Linked DNA regions of Hydrogenophaga sp. SL48. The protein of the gene in region 1 interacts with the protein of each later gene in a pairwise test. Links are inferred from orthologs where the notes say so. Each region holds a gene or a part of one and is shown in the gene's direction. Other genes may lie near its edges.

Region 1 (8,004 bases):
ACCGCGCCTTTCTGGAACAACACAACCCGCAGGCCCTGCGCAGCATCGGTGAGCGCCTGCTCGAAGCCATGCAGCGTGGCCTGTGGCAAGACCCGCGCGAGCACCGGGAGCGCATCGAGCAGACCCTGCTGGCGCTGGAGCACCGCCTGGAAACCCAGGGCGAAGGACCCACGACATGAACACCACCGACACCACACTCCCCGAGCTGCAGACCGCCAGCCCTGCGGTCTATCCCTTTGCGGCCCTGATCGGCCACGCCGAGCTGCGCCAGGCGCTGCTGCTGGCGGCGGTGGACCCTGGCATGGGCGGAGTGCTCATCAGTGGTCCGCGGGGCACGGCCAAATCGACCGCGGCCCGCGCCCTGGCGGCCCTGCTGCCCGGTGCACCGTTTGTCAGCCTGCCGCTGGCCGCCAGCGTGGAGCAGCTCGTGGGCACGCTCAACCTGGAGGACGTGCTGCGCGACGGCCGCGTGCGGCTGGCCCCGGGGCTGCTGGCCCGTGCCCACGGCGGTGTGCTGTACGTGGACGAAGTCAACCTGCTGCCCGACGCGCTGGTCGATGCCCTGCTCGACGCGGCGGCCAGCGGCGTCAACACCGTCGAGCGCGACGGTGTCTCGCGCCAGCATCCGGCGCGTTTCGTGTTGATCGGCACCATGAACCCGGAAGAGGGCGAGCTGCGCCCCCAGCTGCTCGACCGGTTCGGGCTGTCGGTGGTGCTGGAGAACCCCGCCGATCACGGGCTGCGCCAGTCCATCGTCCGTGCGCGCCTGGACTTTGACCTGGATCCACAAGCCCTGCTGCGGCGCGCGGCCACCGAACAGGCCGCGCTGGTGGCGCAGGTGGTCGCTGCGCGCGAGGCCCTGCCCGCGGTGGACTGGAGCGACGCGGTGCTGGCGCACGCCACCGCGCTGGCCCTGCGCGCCGGGGTGGACGGTGTGCGAGGGGACCTGGTGCTGCTCAAGGCCGCGCGTGCCCGCGCCGTGCTGGCGGGACGGCGCCAGGTGACGCTCGCGGACGTCGACGCCCTGGCCGAGCTGGCCCTGGGCCACCGGCGTTCGGCGTCGGCCCCGCAGCGCCCCACGCCCCCGCGCACGGCGGCCGACCCCGCATCCGCCCCCGGCGCCGGGTCGGCGCCGGACCATTCACCGTCGGGCGCCGAAGGCGACTGGGGGGCCTTGCCCCCGCAGCCCGAAGGCCTGGAGCGTGTTCGCGGGACCGGAGGGCCTGTCGAAAAAAAAGCCTGAACCACCCCGCAGGCCGCGCACCCACGGTGCCTGGCCTGCGGCGGTGGTCATCCACGAACCCCGGTGCCAAGCCGCAACTGGCGCAGACCGGTGCGCTGGCCAGCACCGCGGCGGCGGGCCGCATCGACTGGTGCCGCACCCTGGTCCACAAAGGCCCCGCCGCGTTGCACCGAGACCACCTGCGGTGGGTGCGGCGGCCCGCCGAGGTGCCGACCCTGCACCTGATCGCGCTGGACAATTCCGGCTCGATGCGGCACGGCGGCCGGCTGGCGCGCGCCAAGGGGTTTGCGGCGCACCTCATCGACGACGCGGCACGCGCCGGCGACCAGGTGGGTCTGGTGCTGTTCGGTGGGCAAGGGGTGCAAAGCCTGCTGTCGCCCACACCGGCGCGGCGCTCGGCGCTGGGGCGCATCCAGCCGCTGGGCGGAGGCGGTGGCACGCCGCTGCGGGCCGGGCTGCGCCAGGTGCAGACCGAACTCCTGGCCCACCGGCGGCGTCACGGTGGCGGGCGCCGCCTGCTGTGGCTGCTCACCGACGGACGCAGCCTGGAGCAGCCGGACGCTCCCTCGGCGGCCGACCACATCGTGATCGTCAACTTCGACGACCCTGTTCGCCCCCTGGGGCGCTGCCCGGCCTGGGCCACGGCCTGGGGCGCGGAGCTGCGCCAGCCAGGAACCCCCTGACACCCGATGCCCACACCACCTGAACCCATGACCGAACTCATCATCTGCACCACCTGCCGCCCCGCCGGGGTCCCGCGCGACCAGCGTGCCCCTGGCGACCTCCTGTTCGAAGCGGTGCAGGCCGAACAGGCCTTCGGCGAGCAGCCCGAATGGGCGGCCGTGCGCGTGCGTGGCGTGGCCTGCACCGCCGGCTGCTCGCGCGCCTGCACCGTGGCCTTCCAGGCACCGGGCAAACACAGCTACCAGTTCGGCGACCTCGCACCCGCCGAGGGCGTTGCCCGGCAGCTGCTCGACTGCGCCGTGATGCACCACCGGGCGCCCGATGGCAACCTCGCCCGCGATGCGCGCCCACCGCTGTTGCGCAACGGCATCCTGTGCCGCCTGCCGCCCACCGTGGTTACCGTTGGAGAAGCCCCATGACGATCCAGGTGGCATGACGTGACCCAGGCGACCACCCCCGACCAGGCTTTCTCCCCGGCCGAGCGCGATGCCGTGTACCGCGCCATCTTCGAGCGCCGCGACATGCGCCACTTCGCCGGCGGAACGGTCGCGCCCGAGCGGATGCGCCGCCTGCTCACCGCCGCGCACCACGCGCCCAGCGTGGGCTTCATGCAGCCCTGGCGCTTCCTGCGCGTGGCCTCGCCCGCGCTGCGCAGCGGGCTGCAGGCGCTGGTGGAGCAGGAGCGCGTGTTGACCGCGCAGGCGCTGGGCGAGCGGGGTGGCGAATTCATGCGCCTGAAGGTCGAGGGCCTGATGGACGCGGCCGAGGTCTGGGTGGTGGCGCTGGCCGAGGGGCGCGAGCGCCATGTGTTTGGCCGCCGGACCCTGCCGCAGATGGACCTTGCCTCGACCGCCTGCGCCATCCAGAACCTCTGGCTGGCCGCGCGCGCCGAAGGGCTGGGCATGGGCTGGGTCTCGCTGTTCGACCCGGTGGCCGTGGCGGCGCTGCTGGGCATGCCCGACGGGGCCGAGCCCGTGGCCGTGTTGTGCATCGGGCCGGTGCACCGGTTCGACGAAGAACCCCTGCTCCAGCGGCAGCGCTGGGCCCAGCGCTGCGCATTGGACAATATCCTGTTTGAAAACGCCTGGGGCCAGCCCCTGGGCACCCGCGAATCGGTGACGGGGTGACCCCACCGCTGCTTGAACTTTGAGGAGACCACGATGACGACCGACACCACCCTGCTGCCTTCCACCGAGCAGACCCTGCATTTCCACGCCCCGCGCAAAGCCGCGGCGCCGTCGGTTGAGGCCCACCAGCAGGCCTGGTCGGTGGCCGAGGTGCAGGCCCTGCTGGGCCTGCCGTTGCCCGAGCTGATGCACCGCGCCCAGACCGTGCACCGCGAGCACCACGACCCCACCGAGATGGAGCTGGCCACGCTGCTGTCGATCAAGACCGGTGGCTGCCCGGAAGACTGCGGTTACTGCCCACAGTCGGTGCACCACGAGACCGGCGTGGAAGCCACCAAGATGATGACGCCCGAGGCCGTGCGCGAAGCCGTGCTCGGCGCCAAGGCGGCCGGCGCCTCGCGCTTCTGCATGGGCGCGGCCTGGCGGGCGCCCAACGACCGCGACCTGGAGAAGGTGGAAGAGCTGGTGCGCGTGATCAAGGACGAGGGCCTGGAGGCCTGCTGCACCCTGGGCATGCTCACGGGTGACCAGGCGCAACGCCTCAAGGGCGCGGGCCTGGACTACTACAACCACAACCTGGACACCGCGCCCGAGCTGTACGGCGACATCATCACCACGCGCGACTACCAGGACCGCCTGGACACCCTGGGCCACGTGCGCGGGGCCGGCATCCATGTCTGCAGCGGCGGCATCGTGGGCATGGGCGAGTCCCGCACCGGGCGCGCCGGCCTGATCGCGCAGCTGGCCAACCTGGCGCCGTACCCCGAGTCGGTGCCGATCAACCACCTGGTCAAGGTGCCGGGCACGCCGCTGGCCGACGAGCCCGACCTCGACCCGCTGGAGTTCGTGCGCACGGTCGCCGTGGCCCGCATCACCATGCCCAAAGCCAAGGTGCGCCTGTCGGCGGGGCGCCGGCAGATGGGCGAATCGACCCAGGTGCTGTGCTTCCTGGCCGGGGCCAACTCCATCTTCTACGGCGACAAGCTGCTGGTGACCGGCAACCCCGACGTGGAGGCCGACCAGGACCTGCTGACCCGCGTGGGCATGCACACCACGCGCGCGCACGCCTGACATCCCTGGTCGATGGCCGAGACCCCCTCAGTTCAAGGAGATTCCTCATGTTCCGCACCCTGCTGAAATCCAAAATCCACCGCGCCACCGTCACCCACTGCGAGCTGCACTACGAAGGCTCCTGCGGCATCGACGAAGACCTGCTGGAGGCGAGCAACATCCGCCCCAACGAACAGGTGCACATCTGGAACGTCAACAACGGCGAACGGTTCATCACCTACGCCATCAAGTCGCCACGCGGCAGCGGCATCATCTCGCTCAATGGCTCGGCCGCCCGGCGCGCCAGCGTGGGCGACCTGGTGATCATCGCGGCCTTCGGCATGGTGCACGAAGACAAGCTCGACGAGGTGATCCCCAAGCTGGTGTTTCCCGACGCCGCCAACCGCATCGTCGAGACTCGCAGTGAGCCCGCCGGTCCGCAGGCCGGCGACCCGGTCATCCTGCCCCTGGGCGCCGAGCTTTGACGCAGCCCGTGTCGGCCAACGCCGCCTGGCGCCAGCGCAGCCTGGCCGCCGTGTGGCACCCCTGCACCCAGATGAAGCTGCACGCGCCCGAGGGTGTGGCTCTGCCGCTGATTCCCGTGGCGCGGGCCGAGGGCGTGTGGCTGCACGACCACGAAGGCCGGCGCTACCTCGACGCGATCAGCTCCTGGTGGGTCAACCTGTTCGGCCACAACCACCCGGCGATCCGCGCCGCGCTCATTCACCAGCTGCACACGCTGGACCACGTGATGCTGGCCGGCTTCACCCACGGGCCGGTGGTCGAGCTGTCCGAGCGCCTGGCCGCGCTCACCGGCCTGGGCCATGCTTTCTATGGCAGCGACGGCGCCAGCGCCACCGAGATCGCGCTGAAGATGAGTGCCCACCACTGGCGCAACGCGGGCAAGGCGGAAAAATGCCGGTTCGTCGGCGTGGCCGGGGGCTACCACGGCGAGACCGTGGGCGCGCTGGCCGTGACCGACATCGCGCTGTTCCGCGAAGCCTACGCGCCGCTGGTGCGCCTGGCCGCCACCGTGCCCAGCCCTGACGCGCGGCAGGCCGCGCCCGGCGAAACCCCGGCCGACGTGGCCGAGCGGGCCGCCGCCGCCCTGGGCGACTGGCTGGCCGCGCACGCTCACGAAACCGCCGCGGTGATCATCGAGCCGCTGATCCAGTGCGCCGCCGGCATGGCCATGCACGACCCCGTGTACCTGCAGCGCGCGCGCGAGCTTTGCGACCTGCACCAGGTGCACCTGGTGCTCGACGAGATCGCTGTCGGCTTCGGCCGCACCGGCACGCTGTTCGCGCATCAGCAGGCGGGCATCCGACCCGACTTTCTCTGCCTCTCCAAAGGCCTGACCGGTGGCACGCTGCCGCTGTCGGTGGTGCTCACCACCGACGCGGTGTACGCCGCGTTCTACGACGATCAGGTGGCGCGCGGCTTCCTGCACTCGCACAGCTACACCGGCAACCCGCTGGCCTGCCGCGCCGCGCTGGCCACGCTGGACCTGTTTGAGCAGACCGACGCGCTGCGCCAGAACCTGGGCACCAGCGAGCGGCTGGCCGCGCAGTTCGCGCCGATCTCCAACCACACGCGTGTGCGCCACGCGCGACGCCAGGGCATGGTCTTCGCGTGGGACGTGACCAGCAGCCTGCCCGACTTCGGCCGCCGCTACGCCCGCCACGCGCTGGAGCAGGGGCTGCTGCTGCGCCCCATCGGCCACACGCTCTACGCCATGCCGCCCTATGTGATCGACGAGGCCGAGGGCGAGTTGCTGGCCCGGGGCGCACTGGCCGCGCTCGAAGCCACGCTGGCCGAAGAAACCGGCCCGGTGCCGGTGAGTGGGGTGCCCGATGGCGTTTGACGGCTGCTTCGTCACCGGCACCGACACCGGCGTGGGCAAGACCCTGGTGAGTGCCGCGCTGCTGCACACGCTGGCACGCCACCACGCCCGCGTGGTCGGCATGAAGCCGGTGGCGGCCGGCCTGGTGCAACAGGGCGGCGCGTGGGTGGCGGAAGACGTGCTGGCGCTGCGCGCCGCGTCCACCGTGGCCGTGCCGCCCGCGCTGGACAACCCGGTGGCGCTGCCCGAGCCGCTGTCGCCCCACCTGGCCGCCGCGCGCGCGGGCCGGCGCGTGGGCGTGGCCGAGCTGGTGGCGGCGCACCGCGGGTTGCGCGGCCTGGCCGACGTGGTGCTGGTCGAGGGCTCGGGCGGCTGGCGCGTGCCGCTCAACGAAGACGAGACCCTGGCCGACCTGGCGGTGGCGCTGGCCCTGCCGGTGGTGATGGTGGTGGGCCTGCGCCTGGGCTGCCTGAACCACGCGCTGCTGACCGCCGAAGCCATCCGCGCCGACGGCCTGCAGCTGGCCGGCTGGGTGGCCAACACCGTCGACCCGGCCATGGCCTGCCGGGACGAAAACATTCACACGCTGCGCCAGCGCCTGGGTGCGCCGCTGCTGGGCGTGGTGCCTTGGCAGCCGGTGCCGGACGCGCGCGCTGTGCAACTGGAACTGCCTGAAACATGGCGTTGAAAGGATGGCCATGAGCTGGCTGAATGAATTTGACGACCGCCTGGCTGCGCTGGACGCGCAGTCGCTGCGCCGCGTGCGCCGCGCGGTGACGCCCGAGCCTGGCGCCCGCCTGAGCGTGGACGGCGTGTCGCTGCTGGCCTTCTGCAGCAACGACTACCTGGGTCTGGCGCAAGACCCGCTGCTGCGCCAGGCGGTGCACGCCGCGGTGGACCGCTACGGCGTGGGGTCAGGGGCCTCTCCCATGGTCAGCGGCCACAGCGTGGCCAACGCGGCGCTGGAGCGCGAGCTGGCCGAGGCCGTGGGCCTGCCGCGCGCGCTGTATTTCTACGCCGGCTACGCCACCAACGCGAGCATCGTGCCGGCGCTGGTGGGCGAGGGCGACGCGCTGTTCTCCGACGCGCTGAACCACGCCTGCCTGATCGACGGCGCGCGCCTGTCCAAGGCCACGGTGCACCGCTTCCCCCACGGCGACCTGGCCCGGCTCGACGCGCTGCTGGCCGCCAGCCCGGCGCGCCGCAAGCTGGTGATCAGCGACGCGGTGTTCAGCATGGACGGCGACGTGGCCGACATCACCGGCCTGCACGCACTCTGCGAGCGGCACGATGCCTTGCTGCTGCTCGACGACGCGCACGGCTTCGGCGTGCTGGGGCCGCAGGGCCGGGGCGCGCTGGCCGCCGCCGGCCTCACCGGCGCAGGCGCTTCGCCGCGCGTGCTCTACATGGCCACGCTGGGCAAGGCCCTGGGCGTGGCGGGCGCCTTCGTGGCCGGGCCCGAGCGGCTGGTGGAGTGGCTGCTGCAGAAGACGCGCAGCTACACCTACGCCACCGCCGCGCCGGCCCTGCTGGCCGAGGCCGTGCGCGCCGGGCTGCGCTGTGTGCTGGGCGCCGAGGGCGAGCGCCGGCGCCAGCACCTGAGCGCGCTGATCGCGCAGCTTCGCGCGGGTCTCGCGCCCGGCGCCGACGCGGCGGTGGACGCCGCCGGCTGGGCACTGATGCCCTCGGACACCGCGATCCAGCCGCTGGTGATCGGCGACAACGCCGCCGCGCTGGACGTGATGAAGCGTCTGCGCGAACAGGGCCTGTGGGTGCCCGCCATCCGCCCGCCCACCGTGCCCGAGGGCACGGCCCGTTTGCGCATCGCCTTGTCGGCCGCGCACCAGGCCGACGACGTGGACCAGCTCCTGGCGGCGCTGCGCTCGGCCGCGGCCGGGCGGCTGGCCCGGGCCGACGCCGCCGCGCTGCAGGGCGCCGCGCCATGACCGACCCGCAGGCGCTGTCGCCGGAGGCCATCGGCGCCCTCGCGGTGCTGGTGGCGCTGGGCGTGGACCGCCTGTGGGGCGAGCCGGCGGCGCGCTGGCACCCGGTGGTGG
Region 2 (5,391 bases), 3.0 Mb from region 1 along the record:
ACCTCGACCGCATTGGAGCTGACCTCGTCTTTCCAGCTGTAGAGCTTCTCTTCCAGCTGCGCCCGAGAGAGCACCCGGCCGGGCCGCGCGAGCAGGGGTTCGAGCACCGCCCATTCGCGCGCCGACAGCACCACCGGCTGGCCGTTCACCGTGACCTCGCGCGTGGCCGGGTCGATGCTCACGCCCTGGTGCTCGTACACCGGCTCGGCGCGCCCGGCGGCGCGGCGCAGCAGGGCGCGGATGCGCGCGAGCAGCTCGTCCAGGTCATAGGGCTTGAGCACGTAGTCGTCGGCGCCGGCGTCCAGCCCCTCGATGCGCTGCTGCACCGAGTCGCGCGCGGTGGCGATCAGCACCGGCAGGCGGTTCTTGCGCGCGCGCAGCGCCCGCAGCACGGAGAGGCCGTCGCGCTTGGGCAGGCCCAGGTCGAGCAGCAGCAGGTCGTAGTCCTGGGTGGCGAGCGCCGCGTCGGCCATGTCGCCGTCCTTCACCCAGTCCACCGCGTAGTGTTCGGCGCGCAGCAGATCGAGCACGGACTCGCCGATCATGGTGTCGTCTTCAACCAGCAGCAGTCGCATGGAGGGTTCTTTCCGTGGGGAGGGCTTCGCCGCCCTCCGGGTCATTCTGCCAGCGCGCCCTGCGCTTTTCTTAGGTGACTCTTAGGCAATTCGCTGGCCACGCCCCACGTCAAACCCTGCCCGCGCGGTTATCGTTGCGGCATCTTCAGCCCCGCGCCATGACCCAGCCCCCCGACCACTCCCTCCCTGCCCTTCGCGCACGCTACGGCGAGCGCTACCGCTGGCTGCTGCTGCTCTCGGTGATGGTCGGCACCATGGCCTCGATCATGTCGTCCACCATCATCAATGTGGCCATCCCCGACATGAGCCAGCACTTCACGCTGGGCCAGGAGCGCGCGCAGTGGGTCACCTCGGGGTTCATGGTTGCGATGACGGTGTCGATGCTGACCACGCCCTGGCTGCTCGCGCGCTACGGCTACCGGCACACCTACTCGGGCTGCATGTGGCTGCTGCTGGCGGGTGGCATCGCCGGCGGCTTCGCCAATGACTTCCCGCTGGTGCTGGCCGCGCGCGTGGCCGAGGGCCTGGCGGCAGGTGTGGTGCAGCCCATCCCGGCCATCATCATCCTGCGCGCCTTCGAACCGAACGAGCAGGGCCGCGCCAGCGGCATCTTCGGCATGGGCGTGGTGCTGGCACCCGCCATCGGGCCGTCCATCGGCGGCCTGCTGGTCGACGGGTTCGGCTGGCGATCCATTTTCTTCATGGTGGTGCCGTTCTGCCTGGCCTCGCTGTACCTGGCCCGGCGATTCGTACCCATCACTTCGCCCGGCGGCGGGGCGGCCAACCCCCAGGGCTCGGCGCTTGACTGGCGCGGCCTGCTGCTGGCGGCGGTCGGCACGCTGTGCCTGCTCAACGGCCTGGTGGCGCTGCAAGGCGGCACGCCCGCGGGCGCCGCCAGCCTGCTGGGGTCGGCCGCCGTTTCGCTGCTGCTGTTCGTGTGGCTGCAACGGCGCACGCTCAAGGCCCGGCGGCGCCACCCGGACCAGGGTGTGGACCCGCTGATGAACCTCTCGCTGTTCGCCGACCGGCGCTTTGCGATGGGCAGCATCGTCGCTTTCATCTACGGCATCGCGCTGTTCGGCTCGACCTACCTGCTGCCGGTCTACATGCAGATGGGGCTGGGGCTCTCGCCGTCCTACGTGGGCAGCATCCTGCTGCCGGCCGGGATGGTGCTGGCCGTGACCATCGCCATCGTCGGCCGCCTGACCGACCGCCAGCCCACGCACCGGCTGGTGAGCATCGGGCTGGTGCTGCTGACCGCGTCGTTCGCGCTCATGGTCACCATCGACCCCGGCCGCCCCACGCAGGTCATCTCCTTGCTGGTGACCTGGGCCATTCTCGGGCGCATCGGGCTGGGCTTCATCCTGCCCTCGCTCAACATCGGCGCCATGCGCGGGCTGGAGCAAGGCCTGATTCCGCAGGGGTCGAGCGTCATCAACTTCCTGCGCATGCTCGGCGGCGCGGCGGGCGTGAGCCTGTGCGGCATCGTGCTGGAGTGGCGGCTGGCCGCGCACGGCGTGGTGCTGACGACCCCGGGCGACATCCAGGCCCGCATCGCGGCCTTTGACGAGACCTTCCTGATGCTGGCCTGCATCTGCGCGCTCGCGCTGATCGCGGCCTGGCGGGTGCGCGAGGAACGCTGACGCGGGTCAGGTCGTGCGCTCGAAGGGCTCGACCCGCCCGTGCACGAAATACAGCTTGCGGACCACCGTGTCCGACAACACGAACGGGTAAAAATCGGGCAGCCCCATGCTGCGCGACAGCTCGTTGAGCACGGCCGTCAGCCGGGTCCAGGCGTTGAGCATGGCGAGAAACACATCAAACTCGGGCGCGGGTTCTTCCTGCAGCACCGAAGGCAGGTAGTGCAAGGCGTCCACGTCGACCTCGTCCGGTGCCATGCCGAAGCTCACCGCCGTGTCCAGCGTGTCGCGCATGTGCAGGTAGTGCGCCCAGGTCTCGGCCCAGTCTTCCCACGGGTGGGCGCTGGCGTAGCTCGAAATGTAGGCGCTGGCCCAGCCGGTTGGCGCCCCTTGCTGGTAGTGCGCGTTCAGCGCGCCGACGTAGTCTTGCCGCTCGTCACCGAACAGCTTGCGAAACCCCTGCAGACAAGGGTCGTCGCGGATCAGACGGTCCCAGAAATGGTGCCCCACCTCGTGGCGGTAGTGCCCGAGCAGCGTCCGGTAGGGCTCGCGCATCTGGCTGCGGACCTGCTCGCGGTAGGCGTCGTCGGCCTCGGCCAGGTTCAGGGTGATCACGCCCTGGGCGTGCCCCGTCAACACCGGCGCCTGCCCCGGAAGCGACGCCAGGGTGTCGAACACCAGCCCACCCGGACCGCCGTCCTGCGACGGCGGTTCCACCGGCAGGCCGAGCCCGATCAGCTGCGACACCAGGCGCCGCCGCGCCAGCTCGACCTTGCGCCAGGGTTCGTGGTTCTGGTCGAGACCGAGATCCGGGATGACGCGGTTGAGCCGGCAGGCCACGCAGGAGAAAACCGCGGCGGCACCCTCTGCCGAGCCGTTGTCGCGCACCAGCCAGTTGCACAGGGCGGGCGTGTCGATCTGGGCGCATCGCCGGTAGCGCTGCTGGGGAGCGTCCCCATTCCCTGAGCTCGGCTGCGTGACCGCGCACCACACCCCGGGTTCGGCATCGGGCTCGATGGCCAGCACCTGGCCCAGCCAGGGGTCGAAGCCCAGCGCCCGCCCACACTGCAGGCAGGTGTTGTTGCGGAAAAAAACCTGGGCGCCGCAGGTGCAGCGGTAGGCCCGCGCGGTGCTGGGGTGCAGGCGCAAGGCAGGGGAAGCCGGAGGGGTCATGGGGCCTGAGGTGAGAACAATGCCCGCATGTTCGTCCCAAAAGCGGTCTCCGGGGCGCGGGTCGGCCCAAATCCCGCGATTTCGGGGCCGAGGTTGTGACAAGATGATGTCCATGTGCCAACTGCTCGGCCTCAACTGCGCCACACCCACCGACGCCTCGTTCAGTTTCACCGGCTTCTGCCAGCGCGGTGGCGCCACCGACCACCATGCCGACGGCTGGGGCATCGCCTTCTTCGAAGGCCGCGGGCTGCGCCTCTTCATCGACCACGACAGCGCGGCCAATTCCCGCATGGCCGAGTTCCTGCGCAGCTACCCGCTCAAGAGCAAGAACATCCTGGCCCACGTGCGCAAGGCGACCATCGGCGAGGTGATGCTGGAGAACGCCCATCCCTTCACGCGCGAGCTGTGGGGCCGGCACTGGGTGTTCGCCCACAACGGCGACCTGAAAGACTATTTCCCCAAGCTGCATGGCGCGTTCCACCCGGTGGGCACCACCGACAGCGAGCGCGCGTTTTGCTGGCTGATGCAGGAGCTGGCCAAATCACACGCCAGCCTGCCCAGCGTCGCCGAACTCACGCACACGCTGCGCGAGCTGATCCCGCAGATCACCGCGTTCGGCACCGCCAACTTCCTGCTCTCCAACGGCGAAGCCATGTGGGCGCACTGCAGCACCAAGCTGCACTACCTGGTGCGCCAGCACCCATTTGCACAGGCCACGCTGATGGACCACGACTGGACGGTGAACTTCGCCGACCTCAACCAGCCCGGCGACCGCGCGGCCGTGATCGTGACCACGCCACTGACCCGCAACGAGCAGTGGACAGCGTTTGAACCGGGTGAACTCAAGGTGTTCGTGGACGGGTTGCCGGTGGAGGTGGAGCGGAGCGCGGCATGAACGCCCGGCTTCCCCAGGTCATGGCCGGCGTGGTCGTGCTCAAGCTGTTTTCCCGGGCAGCGGCCCACTGAAGCACCGCCCCGGCGGGGGCGTGCTCAGAGCACCTTGAACAGCTTTTCGCGCAGCTCCGGCAGGCGCTTGGCGCCCATGCTGTGGTTCGACATGCTGCTCTCCCAGGCGAGGTAGACCTCGCGCAACTGCCCCGTGGTCTGGGCACGGGAGATGTCGCTCACCAGCGTGATGCGCATGTTCTGGCCAATGATGGAATTGACCGAATTGACCATGAAGTTGCGCGCCATTTCATTGTCTTTCGCTTCGCGCGCATCGGCGGGCGGCAGACCGGCGAGTGCCTCCGCGACGGCCGCCACGGCCGTGTGATCGCTCTTGGCCCTGGTCGACGGTTCGATGGCCGACCCCTGCACGGGTTCCACGGCCTCCACACAGTCGAGCGCGAGCAGCTGACCGAGCACATCGACGATGTCGGCGCTGCCCGACAGGAAAACGCCCAGCTCGCTGCCCGTGCGCTTGCCGTCGGTCAGCACCAGCGTGCGGCGCACCAGCGGCGACAGGCCCAGCGAACGGGTCTGGATCTCCTGTTGACCGAGAGCGGTTTTGGCAAAGATGGTCGTGGTCAGGTCCAGGGTATCGAGCATGGGAGGTCACAAAAAAGTGGGGAACCCCCCACCCTATTGCTTGTACCGCAGCCCGGCGAACACCACAAGGCGGGCTTGCCCGACCCGCCCCCGAAAACACATCTTTCGACTGACAATGCGATCCCCCCGTGGCCTGCGGGCAAGCCCTGCCGTGGTTCGCACACGACAGGACGCCGGCATGCCCCTCAGCGGACCTGCCGGCCCGCCGCCCGGCTGCGCTCGCGCAGCATGAAGAGGTACAGCCCTTCCACCTTCTCGCGCGCCCAGGGTGTCTTGCGCAGAAAGCGCAGGCTGGAGCCCACGCTCGGGTCCACGTTGAAACAGCGCACCGGAATGCGCTGACCCAGCTCTTCCCAACCATAGTGGTCGGCCAGCGCGGTGACGATGGCCTCCAGCGTCAGACCGTGCAGCGGGTTGCGCGCTTGCTTGGGCGGAGCCTTGGGTTTCTCGGCTTC

Evidence for each region. The genes of interacting proteins can lie anywhere in the genome.
Region 2: the proteins of bioB (region 1) and IM738_RS24105 interact in binary tests that used the Escherichia coli proteins (3 or more experiments, as listed by UniProt). The link is inferred for Hydrogenophaga sp. SL48 from one-to-one orthologs.

Annotation. Positions count from the first base shown.
Region 1 is NZ_CP063400.1:2,096,856-2,104,859, reverse strand. Bases 2,154-5,106 are described here. They hold bioB (biotin synthase BioB), read left to right. Parts: upstream 2,154-3,087; coding sequence 3,088-4,125; downstream 4,126-5,106. Other genes in these bases: bioA (adenosylmethionine--8-amino-7-oxononanoate transaminase), read left to right, coding at 4,598-5,106; panD (aspartate 1-decarboxylase), read left to right, coding at 4,173-4,589; bluB (5,6-dimethylbenzimidazole synthase), read left to right, coding at 2,365-3,054; IM738_RS10005 (DUF1636 domain-containing protein), read left to right, coding at 2,154-2,346. Outside these bases: cobaltochelatase subunit CobN, read left to right, coding at 1-179; IM738_RS10015 (ATP-binding protein), read left to right, coding at 176-1,243; IM738_RS10010 (vWA domain-containing protein), read left to right, coding at 1,270-1,926; more of IM738_RS10005, read left to right, coding at 1,954-2,153; more of bioA, read left to right, coding at 5,107-5,968; bioD (dethiobiotin synthase), read left to right, coding at 5,958-6,635; bioF (8-amino-7-oxononanoate synthase), read left to right, coding at 6,640-7,893; adenosylcobinamide-phosphate synthase CbiB, read left to right, coding at 7,890-8,004. UniProt on the Escherichia coli protein: Catalyzes the conversion of dethiobiotin (DTB) to biotin by the insertion of a sulfur atom into dethiobiotin via a radical-based mechanism.
Region 2 is NZ_CP063400.1:5,062,450-5,067,840, reverse strand. Bases 2,526-5,391 are described here. They hold IM738_RS24105 (class II glutamine amidotransferase), read left to right. Parts: upstream 2,526-3,500; coding sequence 3,501-4,283; downstream 4,284-5,391. Other genes in these bases: IM738_RS24095 (VF530 family DNA-binding protein), read right to left, coding at 5,122-5,391; IM738_RS24100 (hypothetical protein), read right to left, coding at 4,379-4,936; IM738_RS24110 (zinc-binding metallopeptidase family protein), read right to left, coding at 2,526-3,388. Outside these bases: IM738_RS24120 (response regulator), read right to left, coding at 1-575; IM738_RS24115 (MFS transporter), read left to right, coding at 734-2,218; more of IM738_RS24110, read right to left, coding at 2,225-2,525.